Regions from separate parts of the Cellulosimicrobium sp. AB352 genome, predicted to be linked through region 2. Evidence: predicted binding sites of a transcription regulator. Region 2 holds the regulator's gene; the other holds the start of a gene.
The links. The regulator LexA, encoded in region 2, represses DNA repair genes until DNA is damaged. The targets are predictions, from matches to a motif close to TCGAACANNTGTTCGA.

Region 1 (7,612 bases), on a different contig from region 2:
CGCGCAGCCGTGCCGCGGCCTCGTACTCCATCGCGGCGGCGGCCTCGTTCATCTTGCGCTCGAGCCGGCGCACGAACCGCTGCGTGTCGCCCGCCATGAAGTCGCAGAAGTCCTCGGCGAGCGCCTTGTGGTCCTCGGGCGTGATGCGCCCGACGCACGGCGCCGAGCACTTGTCGATGTAGCCGAGCAGGCACGGCCGGCCCGTCTGGTGGGCGCGCTTGAAGACCCCCGCGGAGCACGTGCGCACGGGGAACACCCGCAGCAGGAGGTCGAGCGTCTCGCGGATCGCCCACGCGTGGCCGTAGGGCCCGAAGTACCGCGTGCCGGGCCGCTTCGCGCCGCGCATCACCTGGGCGCGCGGGAACTCCTCGCCCATCGTCACCGCGAGGTACGGGTACGACTTGTCGTCGCGGTACTTGACGTTGAACCGCGGGTCGAACTCCTTGATCCACGTGTACTCGAGCGCGAGCGCCTCGACCTCGGTGCCGACGACCGTCCACTCGACCGACGCGGCCGTCGTGACCATCGTCTGGGTGCGGTGGTGCAGGTTCGCGACGTCCTGGAAGTAGTTCGACAGGCGCGCGCGCAGGTTCTTGGCCTTGCCGACGTAGATCACACGGCCGTGCTCGTCGCGGAACCGGTAGACGCCCGGCGAGGTGGGGATCTCCCCCGGCGCAGGGCGGTACGTCGCGGGATCTGCCATGTTCTCCAGCCTAGGTCAGGCCACCGACGCCGGTGGCTCGGGTGTGGGGCGACGCGGGGACGCGGGACGACGGACGCGGTGGCGCGGGGACGGCGCCGTGTGACGCGCGTCACCGGCCGTTAGGGTGGCGGCCATGAGCGCACAGCACGGCTACGCCGCGACGACCCGCTGGACCGGCGCGGGCGACCGCGGCACCGCGTCCTACACCGCCTACAGCCGCGACCACGAGGTGCTCCTCGACGGGAGGCCGCCGCTGCCCGGCTCCGCGGACCCGGCGTTCCGCGGCGACCCGACCCGGTACAGCCCCGAGGAGCTGTTCCTCGCGAGCCTGTCGCAGTGCCACATGCTGTGGTTCCTCCACCTCGCGGCCGCGGCGGGCGTCGTCGTGCGCGAGTACGTCGACGACGCGACCGGCACCATGCGGGTCGAGTCCGGGGGCGAGGGCCAGTTCACGGACGTCACGCTGCACCCGCGCGTGGTGGTCGACGACGGACCCGGCACGGACGAGGCGGCGCTGGCGACCCTCCACCAGCGCGCGCACGACCACTGCTTCATCGCGCGCTCGGTGAACTTCCGCGTGCTCGTCGAGCCGGCGCCCGCCCGGCGCGCCGCCGCCTGACGCCGGGCACGGCGAGCGCGCGGCCCCGACGCGGCGAGCACCGAGCACGCCGCGCGGGTGCGGGCCCGCGCAGGTACGGGCCTGTTCGAGCCCGCACCCGCGCCGCACCGTCGTTACGCCGCGGACGCCTTGCGGCGCCCCGTCTTCGGCTTCTCGTCGGTCGCCCGACGCGCCGCCGCGGACCGGCCCTTCGTCGACTTGCCGGCCTTCGCCGCAGGCGCCGACGCCCCGGAGGACGCCGACGGCGCGGGCCCGACGGGCACGGGGTCGTGCCCCTCGAGGATCTCCGCGAGGAAGCGCCCGGTGTGGCTCGCCTCCACGCGCGCGACCTGCTCGGGCGTCCCCTGCGCGACGACCTTGCCGCCGCCGGAGCCGCCCTCGGGGCCCATGTCGACGACCCAGTCCGCGCTCTTGATGACGTCGAGGTTGTGCTCGATGACGAGGACGCTGTTGCCCTTGTCGACCAGCGACTGGAGCACGCCGAGCAGCTTGCGGATGTCCTCGAAGTGCAGGCCCGTCGTCGGCTCGTCGAGCACGTAGATCGTGCGGCCCGTCGAGCGCTTCTGCAGCTCGCTCGCGAGCTTGACGCGCTGCGCCTCGCCGCCCGAGAGCGTCGGGGCCGGCTGCCCGAGCCGGACGTAGCCCAGGCCGACCTCGACGAGCGTCTTGAGGTGCCGCGAGATCGCGGGCACGGCCGCGAAGAACTCGGACGCCTCCTCGATCGGCATGTCGAGCACGTCCGCGACGGTCTTGCCCTTGAAGTGCACCTCGAGCGTCTCGCGGTTGTAGCGCGCGCCGTGGCACACCTCGCACGGCACGTAGACGTCCGGGAGGAAGTTCATCTCGATCTTCAGCGTGCCGTCGCCAGAGCACGCCTCGCAGCGGCCGCCCTTGACGTTGAACGAGAACCGGCCCGGCGTGTACCCGCGCACCTTGGCCTCGGTCGTCTCCGCGAACAGCTTGCGCACGTGGTCCCACACGCCGGTGTACGTCGCGGGGTTCGATCGCGGCGTGCGCCCGATCGGGCCCTGGTCTACGTGCACGACCTTGTCGAGGTGCTCGAGGCCGGTGACGCGCGTGTGGCGGCCCGCGACCTGCCGGGCCCCGTTGAGCTCGTTGGCGAGGACGGTGTAGAGGATCGAGTTCACGAGCGTGGACTTGCCGGAGCCGGAGACGCCGGTGACCGCGGTGAACGTGCCGAGCGGGAAGCTCACGTCGATGCCCGTGAGGTTGTGCTCGCGCGCGCCGACCACCTTGATCTGACGGCCCGGGTCCGTCGGGCGCCGCTGCGCCGGCAGCGGGATGCTGCGACGCCCCGACAGGTACGCGCCCGTGACGGACTCCGGCGCCTCGAGCAGGCCCGCGTAGTCGCCCGAGTGCACGACGCGCCCCCCGTGCTCCCCCGCGCCCGGGCCGATGTCGACGACCCAGTCCGCGGTGCGGATGGTGTCCTCGTCGTGCTCGACGACGATGAGCGTGTTCCCGAGGTCGCGCAGGCGCGTGAGCGTCTCGATGAGCCGGCGGTTGTCGCGCTGGTGCAGGCCGATGCTCGGCTCGTCCAGCACGTAGAGCACGCCGACCAGGCCCGAGCCGATCTGCGTCGCGAGCCGGATGCGCTGCGCCTCGCCGCCGGAGAGCGTCGCGGCCGGTCGCTCGAGCGAGAGGTAGTCGAGGCCGACGTCGAGCAGGAACCCGAGGCGCGCGTCGATCTCCTTGAGGACCTCGGTCGCGATGGCGCGCTCGCGCGCGCCGAGCTCGAGCGAGCCGAGGAACGCCGCGGCCTCGCGCAGGGGCAGGCGGCACACGTCCCAGATGGACCTGCCGCCGACCTTGACCGCGAGCACCTCCGGCTTGAGGCGTGCCCCCTGGCACACGGGGCACGGGACCTCGCGCATGAAGGCCTCGTACTTCTCCTTCGACCAGTCCGACTCGGTCTCGGTGTGCCGGCGCTCGAGGAAGGTGATGACGCCCTCGAAGCCGGTCGAGTACTGCCGCTCACGGCCCCAGCGGTTCTTGTACCGCACGTGCACCTGGTGGTTCTGGCCGTGGAGCACGGCCTTCTTCGCGCGCTCGGGCAGCGCGCGCCACGGCGTGTCCATGGAGAAGCCCAGGTCGTCCGCGAGCGCCGTGAGGACGCGCTCGAAGTACTCCGACGAGATCTGCGCCCACGGCGCGACCGCGCCCTCGCGCAGCGACTTCTCGTCGTCCGGCACCACGAGGTCCGGGTCCACCTCGAGACGGAACCCGATGCCCGTGCACTCCGGGCACGCGCCGTACGGGGCGTTGAAGGAGAACGTGCGCGGCTCGATCTCGTCGAGCGCGAGCTCGTGGTCGTTCGGGCACGCGCGCTTCTCCGAGAAACGGCGCTCCCGGGCCGGGTCGTCCGCGTCCGCGTCGACGAGCTCGACGACGACGAGCCCGCCCGCGAGCCCGAGGGCCGTCTCGACCGAGTCGGTGAGCCGGCGCTGGACGCCCTCGCGCGCGACGAGGCGGTCGACGACCACCTCGATGTCGTGCTTGAGCTTCTTCTCGAGCGCCGGGACGTCCGTGAGGGTGCGCACCTCGCCGTCGACGCGGGCGCGGGCGAAACCCTTGGTCTGCAGCTCCTTGAAGAGCTCGGAGTACTCGCCCTTGCGGCCGCGCACGACCGGGGCGAGGACCTGGTAGCGCGTGCCCTCGGGCAGCTCGAGGAGGCGGTCGACGATCTGCTGCGGGGTCTGCGCGGTGACGCGCTCGCCGCACACCGGGCAGTGCTGCGTCCCGGCGCGCGAGAACAGCAGGCGCAGGTAGTCGTAGACCTCGGTGATGGTGCCGACGGTCGAGCGCGGGTTGCGGTTCGTGGACTTCTGGTCGATCGAGACCGCGGGAGACAGGCCCTCGATGAAGTCGACGTCCGGCTTGTCCATCTGGCCGAGGAACTGGCGCGCGTACGCGGACAGCGACTCGACGTACCGGCGCTGCCCCTCCGCGAAGATGGTGTCGAAGGCGAGCGACGACTTGCCCGAGCCGGAGAGCCCCGTGAAGACGATGAGCTTGTCGCGCGGGAGGTCGAGGTCGACGTTGCGCAGGTTGTGCTCGCGGGCACCGGAGATGACGAGGCGATTGCTCACCGCAGCATCGTACGGCGGACCACCCACACTCGCACAGGTGTTCGACGTCACCTCCGCACGGCACCCGGCGAACGCACACGAGCGCCCCACGTCCACGCGCTCCGCCGTGACCCGGGTCACCGCGGCCCGGGGTCGCGGCGCACCGCCCGCCGCGAGCGGACGGCACACTGGGCGCATGACGTACACCGGACAGGTCGCCGTGGGCGGCCCGCACGACCTGCGACGCCTCGACGAGGTCGAGATCCGCAAGCTCGCCGTCGGGCCGCTCGCGAACGACGTCTACCTCCTCACGTGCCGGCGCACCGGCGCCCAGCTCCTCGTCGACGCCGCCGACGCGCCCGACGACGTGCTCGGCCTCGTGCGGGCGGGCTCGCCGTCGGGACGGCTCGACGGCGTCGTCACGACGCACCGGCACGCCGACCATCTCCGGGCGCTCGCGCCGGTCGTCGGTGCGACGGGCGCGTGGTCGGCTGCCGGCGAGCCCGACGCGGACGCGGTCGCCGCGGCGTCCGGCGTACCCGTCGAGCGCCGCCTACGGCACGGGGACGTGCTGCGGGTGGGCGCGATCGACCTCGAGGTCGTGGCGCTGCGCGGGCACACGCCGGGCTCCGTCGCGCTCGCCTACCGCGAGCCGGACGACGTCGCCGAGGCCGACGCCGTGCCCGGCCGGGTGCACCTGTTCACCGGGGACTCGCTCTTCCCCGGCGGGGTCGGGAACACCGACCGCGACCCGGCGCGGTTCGCGAGCCTGCTGTCCGACGTCGTCGAGCGGGTCTTCGACCGGTTCGACGACGCCACGTGGGTCTATCCCGGTCACGGCGCCGACACGACGCTCGGTGCCGAGCGGCCGCACCTCGCCGAGTGGCGTGAGCGGGGCTGGTAGCGCGTGGCCGATGGCGCGGGACCGGTAGCGGGCGGCAGGCAGCACGGGGGCAGCCGAGGCGCGGACCGGGCCCCGCGCCGTCGGGCCGGCCTGGTTCACTGGCTCCATGCCGATCCACGCCGTCACCTACGTCTACGCCGACCGCAGCGCCGAGCTCGACGCCCTGCGACCCGAGCACCGCGCGTTCCTCGCCGACCTCCACACCCGGGGCACGCTGCTCGCCTCCGGTCCGCTTCCCGCCCACGAGGACGCGCCCGCCGGAGCGCTGCTCGTCCTCGACGGGGAGACGCCCGACGCCGTCGCCGCGGTCCTCGACGAGGACCCCTTCGCGCGCGCCGGGCTGGTCGCACAGCGCGCGGTCCGCCCGTGGTCGCCGGTGATCGGCGACTGGGCGGACCGCGTCTGAGCCGGGCCGCGCGCTCGCCGGCACCGCCGTCCCGGCCGGGCGCTAGCGCGCGGCGCCCCCACGAGGGACCCCGCCGCTCTGCGGCGGGGTCTCCCCCGCGGCGGGCGCCTCGTCGGTCACGGTCTCCGTGGCGTCCTCCGTGACGTCCTCCGTGGACGACGCCGCGGTCCCGGGCTCCTCGCCGTCCGCCGGCTCGCTCCGTGCGTGCAGCGCACGGGTGCGCAGCAGGCTCGCGACGGTCGTGACCGCGAGCGCCCCGACGATCACCACGAGCGAGAGCCAGATGGGGACCGTCGGCACCGCCTCGAGGTGCTCGCCGCCGTTGATGAACGGCAGCGTGTTCTCGTGCAGCGCCTCGAGGATGAGCTTGACGCCGATGAACCCGAGGATGACGGCCAGGCCGATCGGCAGGTAGACCAGCCGCTCGAGCAGACCGCCCAGCAGGAAGTAGAGCTGGCGCAGCCCCATGAGGGCGAAGACGTTCGTCGTGAAGACGATGAACGGGTCCTGCGTGAGCCCGAAGATGGCCGGGATGGAGTCGAACGCGAACAGCAGGTCGGTGCTGCCGATCGCGAGGAACACGACGACGAGCGGCGTGAACACCCGCTTGCCGTCCTCGACCGTGCGCAGCCGGCCGCCGTCGTACCGGGTGCCGAGCGGCAGGACCCGGCGCAGCGCCCGGACGGCGCGGTTCTCGTGGTACTCCTCGGGCTCGTCGCCGCCCGCCACGAGCTTGATCGCCGTGTACACGAGGAACGCGCCGAACAGGTAGAACACCCAGACGAACTGCGAGATGATCGCCGCGCCCGCCAGGATGAACCCTCCCCGCAGGACGAGCGCGACGATGATCCCGACCATGAGGACGCGCTGCTGCTGCTCCCGCGGGACCGCGAAGCGCGCCATGATGATGACGAACACGAACAGGTTGTCCACCGAGAGGCTGTACTCGGTGAGCCACCCGGCGTAGAACTCCCCGGCCGGTGCCGCGCCCCCCACCGCTCCGACGACCGCCCCGAAGACGAGCGCGAGCGCGACGTAGAACCCGACCCACAGCGCGCTCTCGCGCATGGACGGGACGTGCGGCCGGCGCCCGACGACGAACAGGTCGACGAGGAGCAGGACGGCGAGCGCCGACAGCGACGCCCACTCGAACCAGACGGGAAGTTCGTGAATCATCGGTGGCTAGCCCTCCGAGATCTCGGCCTCGCGTCGACGGTCGGCGCGGTCCTTGGCAAGGCTCGCGACCGTGGTGATCGTGAGCACGACGACGATGAACCCGAGGGACAGGGCGGTCGGGATCTCCGGGATGACGGTGATGTGCTCACCGCCGTTGATGAACGGCACCTCGTTCTTGTGCAGCGCGTGGATGAGCAGCTTCACGCCGATGAAGCCGAGGATCGCGGCGAGGCCGTAGGCGAGGTAGACGAGGCGGTCCAGCAGGCCGTCGATGAGGAAGTAGAGCTGGCGCAGGCCGAGCAGCGAGAACGCGTTGGCCGCGAACACGAGGTACGTCTCCTGCGTGAGGCCGAAGATCGCGGGGATCGAGTCGACGGCGAACAGCAGGTCGGCGCTGCCGATCGCGATCATGACGATGAGCATCGGGGTGATGAAGCGCTTCCCGTCGATCTTGGTCGTCATCTTGTCCTCGACGTACGTCTCCGTCGTCGGGAACAGGCGGCGGGTCAGCTTGAGCGCGCCGTTCTCGTGGAACTCCTCGTCGTGACCGGAGCCCGCCTTCACCTGCGTCCACGCGGTGTACAGCAGGAACGCGCCGAAGACGTAGAAAATCCAGCTGAAGTTCTCGATGAGCGCGGCGCCCAGGAGGATGAAGATCGTCCGCAGGATGAGCGCGATCGTGATGCCGATCAGCAGCACCTTCTGCTGGTACAGC
Region 2 (7,612 bases):
GGCGTCGCCGTGTTCAACGCGCCGTTCCAGAACACGCGCTCCGTCGTCGAGCTCGCGCTCGCCGAGATCATCGCGCTCACGCGCCGCCTCACCGAGCGCGACCGCGCGCTGCACGAGGGCCGCTGGGACAAGTCGGCGGAGGGCGCGCACGAGGTCCGTGGCCGCACGCTCGGCATCGTCGGCTACGGCAACATCGGCACGCAGCTCTCGGTGGTCGCCGAGAACCTCGGCATGTCGGTCGTGTTCTACGACACGGCGGAGAAGCTCGCGCTCGGCAACGCGCGCCGCATGGACACGCTCGACGAGCTGCTCGAGCAGGCCGACGTCGTCACGCTCCACGTCGACGGGCGCCAGGGCAACGCCGGGCTCTTCGGCGCCAAGCAGTTCGCCCGCATGCGCCCGGGCTCGATCTTCCTCAACCTGTCGCGCGGCTTCGTGGTGGACTACGGCGCGCTGCGCGAGGCGATCGTCGAGGGCCGCGTGGCCGGCGCCGCGGTCGACGTCTTCCCGCACGAGCCCAAGCGCAAGGGCGACGCGTTCGACTCCGAGCTGCGCGGCCTGCCGAACGTCATCCTCACGCCGCACATCGGCGGCTCGACGGAGGAGGCGCAGGAGGCGATCGGGCAGTTCGTGTCCGCCAAGCTGCGCGACTACCTCACCACCGGCTCCACGACGCTCAGCGTCAACGTGCCGAACCTCGCGCTCGAGCAGACGACGGGCATCACGCGCATCACGCACCTGCACCGCAACACCCCCGGTGTCCTCGCCGCCGTCAACGCGACCCTGGCCGAGCACGGGACGAACATCGAGGGCCAGCTCCTCGCCACCCGCGGCGAGATCGGCTACGTCGTCACCGACGTCGGCTCGCGCGTGGAGCCCGCCGTCATCGAGGCGCTGGCCGCGATGGAGCAGACGATCGCCCTGCGCGTCCTCGACTGACGCGGCCCAGCACCCCGGGACCCTTCGCCGCGCGCGGCCCGTCCGCACGCGGCGAAGGTCCTCGGCGGCCATGACCTTCGCCGCTGAGCGCCTCTCGCGCGCCGGTGCCACGATGAGGCATGACCGGATACACGCACGACGCGCCGCAGATCCTCGACGCCGACGCGTCGTGGGACCTCGTGGAGGGGACCCACGTCGCACGCCTCGCCGTGAGCGTGCGGGGCGAGCCGGACATCTACCCCGTGACCGTGCGGGCGCACGAGCGCACGCTCGCGTTCCGCACGGTCCCCGGCACGAAGCTCGCGACGCTCGCCATCAACGAGCGGGTCGCCCTGGAGTGGGACCACGTCGACGACGACGGGGCGTGGAGCGTCGTCGCGCGCGGCACCGCTCACCGTCTGCGCACCGAGCACGAGGTGGATCCCGTCCGGGAAGGTGCGGACCCGCTCGTCCCCACCGTCGACGTCCCGACCGAGGAGTGGGTCGTGGTCGAGGCCCACGAGCTCACCGGACGACGCTTCGCGCGCGCGGAGCCCTAGTCCCCCGGACGCACGACGTCCGGCCGCCCCGCAGGGGACGACCGGACGTCGGGGGTGGTGCTCAGCCGGACTTGCGGCGGAACGTGCGCTGGACCGGTCCGACGGTCTCCGAGCCGTGCACGGAGCCCGTGTTCGACTCGCCGTCCGCCGTGCGGTGGCGCGCGGCGTTCTTCCGGTCGAGCGCCTCCCGGAACTTCGCCTTGGCCTCCTCGGTCGGTGCGGTCTCTGCAGCGGGTCGCTGCTGGTCGGACGCCATGGCGGTCTCCTCGTCGACGGGGAACTCGGTGGGGGCACTGCGGTCGGCCCGACGCTGCGGGCACCCCGCCAGCCTCCCCCACCGGGCGGCCCGACGCCACCTGATTTGTCCGCTCGGACCGGCCGTCCCGGCCTTGCGGGCGCGGGCGCTGGGGACCGCGCCGCGAGCGCCGACGACCGCGCGGCGAACGCCGTCGGGTAGCGTCGGGACGTGTCGCCCGATCCCACGCCGCAGGCCTCCCCCGCTCCTCCCCACGCCACAGGCGGTCCCGCGCCGGCGCGTGCCGCGCTCCCGCACCGTGCGCTCGGCCGGAGCGGCCTGCGCCTGCCGGAGGTCGCGCTCGGGCTCTGGCAGAACTTCGGCGTCGCCGACCCCTTCTCGACGCAGCGCGAGATCGTGCTGCACGCCGTCGACCGTGGCGTGACGCACCTCGACCTCGCGAACAACTACGGGCCGCCCGGCGGCGCCGCGGAGGAGTCGCTGGGCCGGCTGCTCGCGCGCGAGCTCCGGCCCGTGCGCGACGAGCTCGTCGTGACCACCAAGGCGGGCTACCGCATGGGCCCCGGCCCCTACGGCGAGGGCGGGTCCCGGAAGTACCTGCTCTCGTCCCTCGACGCGTCGCTGCGCCGGCTCGGGCTCGACCACGTCGACATCTTCTACTCGCACCGCTACGACCCCTCCACCCCGCTCGAGGAGACCATCGGTGCGCTGGCGACGGCGGTCCGGTCGGGGCGCGCCCGCTACGCCGGCATCTCGTCGTACTCGGCGCGGCGCACGCGCGAGGCCCTGCGGGTCGCGGCCGACGTCGGGGTCGAGCTTGTCGTCACCCAGGTCTCCTACTCCATGCTCAACCGGTGGATCGAGGCGCCCGACCCGCACGACGAGGCGGGGGCCACCGTGCTCGACGTCGCGGGCGACGAAGGGCTCGGCGTCGTCGCGTTCTCCCCGCTCGCCCAGGGCATGCTCACGGACCGCTACCTCCACGGGGTCCCGGACGGCTCGCGCGCGGCGCGCGGGGGGCCGCTGCGCCCGGCGTTTCTCTCGGAGGAGAACCTCGACCGCGTGCGCCATCTGGACGGGCTCGCGCGCGCCCACGGGCGGACGCTCGCGTCCACGGCGATCCGCTGGGCGCTGCGCGACCAGCGCGTCACGTCGGTCCTGCTCGGCGCGAGCTCGACGCGCCAGCTCGACGACAACCTCGCGGCCCTCGAGGCCCCCGACCTCTCCCCCGAGGAGCTCGCGGCCGTCGACGACCTCCCCGTGGACACGGGCATCAACATCTGGGCGACGCGGTCCAGCGACCTGTAGCGCCGCGGCCGCGCGCAGCCGTGTCCGGCTGTGCGGACCGAACCTCGGACCGGAGGCGCGAGGCGCGGGACCGTCGCGTGACCGTCAGGCCTGGGGTGCCGTCTCGCGGTCGGTCGCGACGTCGTCGGTGGCCTCGGCCGCCGCACGGCCCGCCGCCGCCTCGCGCTCCTCCCGGTCGACGCGCAGCGACGTGATGGCGCTCTCGAAGTCCTCGAGCGAGTCGAACGCCTGGTAGACGCTCGCGAAGCGCAGGTAGGCGACCTCGTCGAGCTCGCGCAGCGGCCCGAGGATCGCGAGACCGATCTCGTAGGCGTCGAGCTCGGCGCTCCCGCTCGCGCGGATGGTCTCCTCGACGCGCTGCGCGAGGACGGCGAGGTCGTCCTCGTTCACCGGGCGCCCCTGGCAGGCCTTGCGGACGCCGTTGACGATCTTCTCGCGCGAGAAGGGCTCGGTCACGCCGGACCGCTTGACCACGGACAGGCTGGCGGTCTCGATCGTGGTGAAGCGACGGTTGCACTCCGGGCACTGGCGTCGCCGGCGGATGGAGGCACCGTCGTCGGACGTGCGGGAGTCGACGACGCGGGAGTCCGCGTGACGGCAGAACGGGCAGTGCATGGCGGGCTCCTCCGCGGGTCGCGCCGACAGGTCGGCGCGACGAACGTATGTCGTCGCGGGCGCGCGGTGCAACACGCCGACGACGCGCCGGGCCGCGGACAGCAGAACGGGGGCGGTCGAAGTCGACCGCCCCCGTCGGGACGCCCCCGTCCCCATCTCGCGCGCGACTCGCCTCGCGCGCGGCGACGTGCACAGGAGTCGCGGTGGTCCGCACACTCCTCGCCTCGTCCGCCCAGCCCCCCAGCCGGCGTGTGAGGTGACACTAACTTAGGCGGACCTAAGGCGCCGGCGCAACCCTCGGCCGCCACCTGTCGCGCGTCGGCGCCGTGTGCTGCGTCACAGGATCTGGACCGCGCGCGCGTCGCGTCACCGCTCGGCGACCGGGAGCAGGATGGTCTGGCCGGCCCGCACGCCGGACGAGGGCAGGCCGTTCAGCTCCACGAGCCCGCTGACCACCTCCCGGAGGTCCTCCCCCGGGGTCGCGACACCCTGGGCGAGCTCCCACAACGTCTCCCCCGCGCTCACGACGTGGACGCGAACCTCGACCGGCTCCCCGGGCCCGCTCGCGACGGCCAGCCCGACCCGCGCCGCGAGGACGAGCACGACGGCCACGAGGAGCACGAGGACCGCACGGCCGCGTCGCGTGAGCCGCAGCCGCGCCTCCGGGCGCGCACCTCGCTCCGCTGCGCCGCCCCGCCCGAGCGCGGACGGCGCTGCCGTCGCCATCGCCACCGTGTCCATGTCCCCTCCGTCCCGGCCCGCGAGCCCGATCGCCTTCCCCGGTCGATCGGACCCGCGCGCCCGCCTCATCTCCGCGCCGACCCGTTGCGGTCGAACACCTGTACGTAGAACATCTGTACGAATGTCTATCACGAGCGACCGACAGAGTCGAGACATGCTCGAACAGGTGTTTGATTCGTGTCGCATCCTCCCCTAGCCTGGGGTGAGGTCGGTTCGCCGGACATGTCCGCTCGGACCCGGAGGGGCGACCGAGGTCCCGGGGCGCACGCCCCGGGGAGGGGAGGCCGCAGGCCCGGTTGGCGCCGGCGGCACGCGACGGACGAGGGCGGAGCGACCATGGCGGGACGAGGCACGGACAGGGCACGGGGGCTCGCCGAGGTGCGCGAGCTGCCGGACGGGTCGGCAGGGGGTGACGGGCTCACCCCGCGCCAGCGGCTCGTGCTCGAGACCATCCGCGCGTGCGTCGAGCAGCGCGGCTACCCGCCGAGCATGCGCGAGATCGGCGAGGCCGTCGGGCTCACGAGCCCGTCCTCCGTCAAGCACCAGCTCACCACGCTCGAGCGCAAGGGGTTCCTGCGGCGCGACCCGAACCGTCCGCGCGCCATCGAGGTGGTCCAGCCCGACGACGCCCGCCGCGCCACCCCGCTCGCGCCGGCCGGGACGGCCCCCGAGCCCGCGTACGACGGGGCCCACCCCGCGCCGTCGTACGTCCCCGTCGTCGGCCGCATCGCCGCCGGTGGCCCCATCCTCGCGGAGCAGGTCGTGGAGGACGTCTTCCCGCTGCCGCGCCAGCTCGTCGGCGAGGGAGAGCTCTTCCTCCTGCGCGTCCAGGGCGACTCGATGATCGACGCCGCGATCTGCGACGGCGACTGGGTCGTCGTGCGGCGCCAGCCGGTCGCGGAGAACGGCGAGATCGTGGCCGCCATGATCGACGGCGAGGCCACCGTGAAGAGCCTGCGGCGCGCCGACGGCCACGTGTGGCTCATGCCGCACAACGCCGCGTACGACCCGATCCCCGGCGACGACGCCCAGGTGCTGGGGCGCGTCGTCTCCGTCCTGCGCAGCCTCTGAACGGTCTCCGAGCGGCTCCGGGCGCCCCTCCTGGCAGGCTCGGGACACCACGAGAGCCGGGCGGTCCCTCGACCGCCCGGCTCTCGTCGTGCCGGGCCCGACGGGCCCGTGGGCTCAGAGCCCGAAGCGTCGCGCGACCGCGCGCAGCGACTCCGCGGACGAGCGCAGGCCCGCGAGCTCGTCGTCCGCGAGCGGGACCTCGACGCGCTCCGTCGCGCCCCGGCGGTCGACGAGCGTCGGGAGCGACAGGCAGACGTCCTCGAGCCCGTAGATGCCGTCGAGGAGCGTCGACACGGGCAGCACCCGGTGCTCGTCGGCGAGCACCGCCTCGATGATCCGGGTGCCCGCGAGCCCGACCGCGTAGTTGGTCGCGCCCTTGCCCTCGATGATCCGGTAGGCCGACTGCACGACCTCGCGCGCGATCTCGTCGCGCACGTCGCCCGTGAGCGGTCCCCGACCGCCGATGCCCTGCCACTCGAGCAGCGGCGCGCCGCCGATCGTCGCGGAGCTCCAGAGCGGGATCTCGCTGTCGCCGTGCTCCCCCGCGATGTACGCGTGCACGTTCTGCACCGCGACGCCGCAGTGCTGCGCCACGAGGAACCGCAGCCGCGAGGAGTCGAGCACGGTGCCGCTGCCGAAGAGCTGCGTCGGGGGCAGGCCCGAGAACTTGAGCGCCGCGTACGTGACGATGTCGACCGGGTTGGTCACCATGACGTAGACGGCGTCCGGGGCGACCTCCACGAGGCCCGGGAGGATCGTCCGCATGAGCCCGATCGTGCCCTCGGCGAGGTCGAGACGCGTCTGGCCCGGCTTCTGCTTGGCGCCGGCCGTGACCACGACGACGTCGGCGCCCGCGCACACCGCGACGTCGTCGGACCCCTCGACGCGCGCCATGGGCATGAACTGGATGCCGTGCTGGAGGTCGAGGACCTCGGCCTCGACCTTCGCGCGGTTGACGTCGAGGAGCGCCACCGTGCGCGCCGCACCGCGCATGAGCGCGGCGTAGGCCAGCGTCGAGCCGACGGCACCGGCGCCGACGATCGCGAGCTTCGTCGTCCGCGCTCCCCCTCCCGGACCGCCCGTGGTCGCGTCGCCGGTGCCCTGCGGTGACGTGCTCGTCATGTCGCCTCCGTGAAGTCGCTGGAAAGGGCTCAGCCTAGGGCGGCGAGGCGGCGGAGCGCAGCGGTGGCCACGTCGCGGTCGGTCGTCTGCCAGAACCCCGGCATGGACCGCGTGAGGAACGACCCGTAGCGCGCCGTCACGAGCCGTGGGTCCAGGACCGCGACGACCCCGCGATCGGCCGTGGACCGTACTAGCCGCCCGGCACCCTGCGCGAGCAGGAGGGCCGCGTGCGTCGCGGAGACCTGCATGAACCCGTTGCCGCCCGCGGCCTCGACGGCGCGAGCCCGCGCCGACTTCACCGGGTCGTCCGGGCGCGGGAACGGGATGCGGTCGATGAGCACGAGCTGGCACGACGGCCCGGGCACGTCCACGCCCTGCCACAGCGAGAGCGTGCCGAACAGGCACGTCGCCGGGTTCTCGGCGAACTCCCGCACGAGCGTCGGCAGCTGGTCGTCGCCCTGGCACAGGACCGGCACGTCCAGCCGCTCGCGCATCGCCTCGGCCGCGGCCACCGCGGCGCGCCGCGAGGAGAACAGGCCGAGGGTCCGACCACCGGCGGCCTCGACGAGCGCCGCGATCTCGTCGAGCTGGTGCTCGGTCGACGCCTCGCGGCCGGGCGTCGGCAGGCGCTTCGCGACGTAGAGGATGCCCTGACGCGGGTAGTCGAACGGGCTCCCGACGTCGAGCCCGCGCCAGCGCGGCGCGTCGCCGTCGCCCGCGTCCGCGGCTCCGCCCGTCGCCGCGGGGCCGAGCCCGAAGGTGCGCGCGACGGCGTCGAAGCTCCCGCCGAGCGCGAGCGTCGCGGACGTGAAGACGCCCGTGCGCTCCGCGAGCAGGTGGGTGCGGATGAGGCCCGCCACGCCGAGCGGGGCGGCGTGCAGGCGGCTCGCGCCGTCGCCGAAGCGGTCGCCGGACCAGCCGCCCTCCCCGGGCCGCGAGCACCACAGCACGTCGTGGCCCGTGGGGTCGGCCGCCATGCGCTCGGCGACCTCGAAGAGCTGCAGCATCGTCGACTGCGCCA

Region 1: the regulator LexA is predicted to act here: its motif matches at 4,462-4,477, upstream of uvrA (excinuclease ABC subunit UvrA).

The regions. Positions count from the first base shown of each region.
Region 1 is NZ_JBMVFX010000001.1:253,631-261,242, reverse strand. It holds gene uvrC (excinuclease ABC subunit UvrC) at 1-703, opposite strand, end outside; gene ACPCUX_RS01170 (OsmC family protein) at 837-1,322, shown strand; gene uvrA (excinuclease ABC subunit UvrA) at 1,436-4,432, opposite strand; gene ACPCUX_RS01160 (MBL fold metallo-hydrolase) at 4,608-5,315, shown strand; gene ACPCUX_RS01155 (YciI family protein) at 5,422-5,721, shown strand; gene ACPCUX_RS01150 (TerC family protein) at 5,764-6,897, opposite strand; gene ACPCUX_RS01145 (TerC family protein) at 6,904-7,612, opposite strand, start outside.
Region 2 is NZ_JBMVFX010000010.1:82,541-90,152, reverse strand. It holds gene serA (phosphoglycerate dehydrogenase) at 1-939, shown strand, start outside; gene ACPCUX_RS09330 (pyridoxamine 5'-phosphate oxidase family protein) at 1,059-1,478, shown strand; gene ACPCUX_RS09325 (DUF5302 domain-containing protein) at 1,540-1,734, opposite strand; gene ACPCUX_RS09320 (aldo/keto reductase) at 1,945-3,042, shown strand; gene nrdR (transcriptional regulator NrdR) at 3,127-3,657, opposite strand; gene ACPCUX_RS09310 (LysM peptidoglycan-binding domain-containing protein) at 4,024-4,398, opposite strand; gene lexA (transcriptional repressor LexA) at 4,735-5,469, shown strand; gene ACPCUX_RS09300 (L-lactate dehydrogenase) at 5,584-6,591, opposite strand; gene ACPCUX_RS09295 (ATP-dependent DNA helicase) at 6,621-7,612, opposite strand, start outside.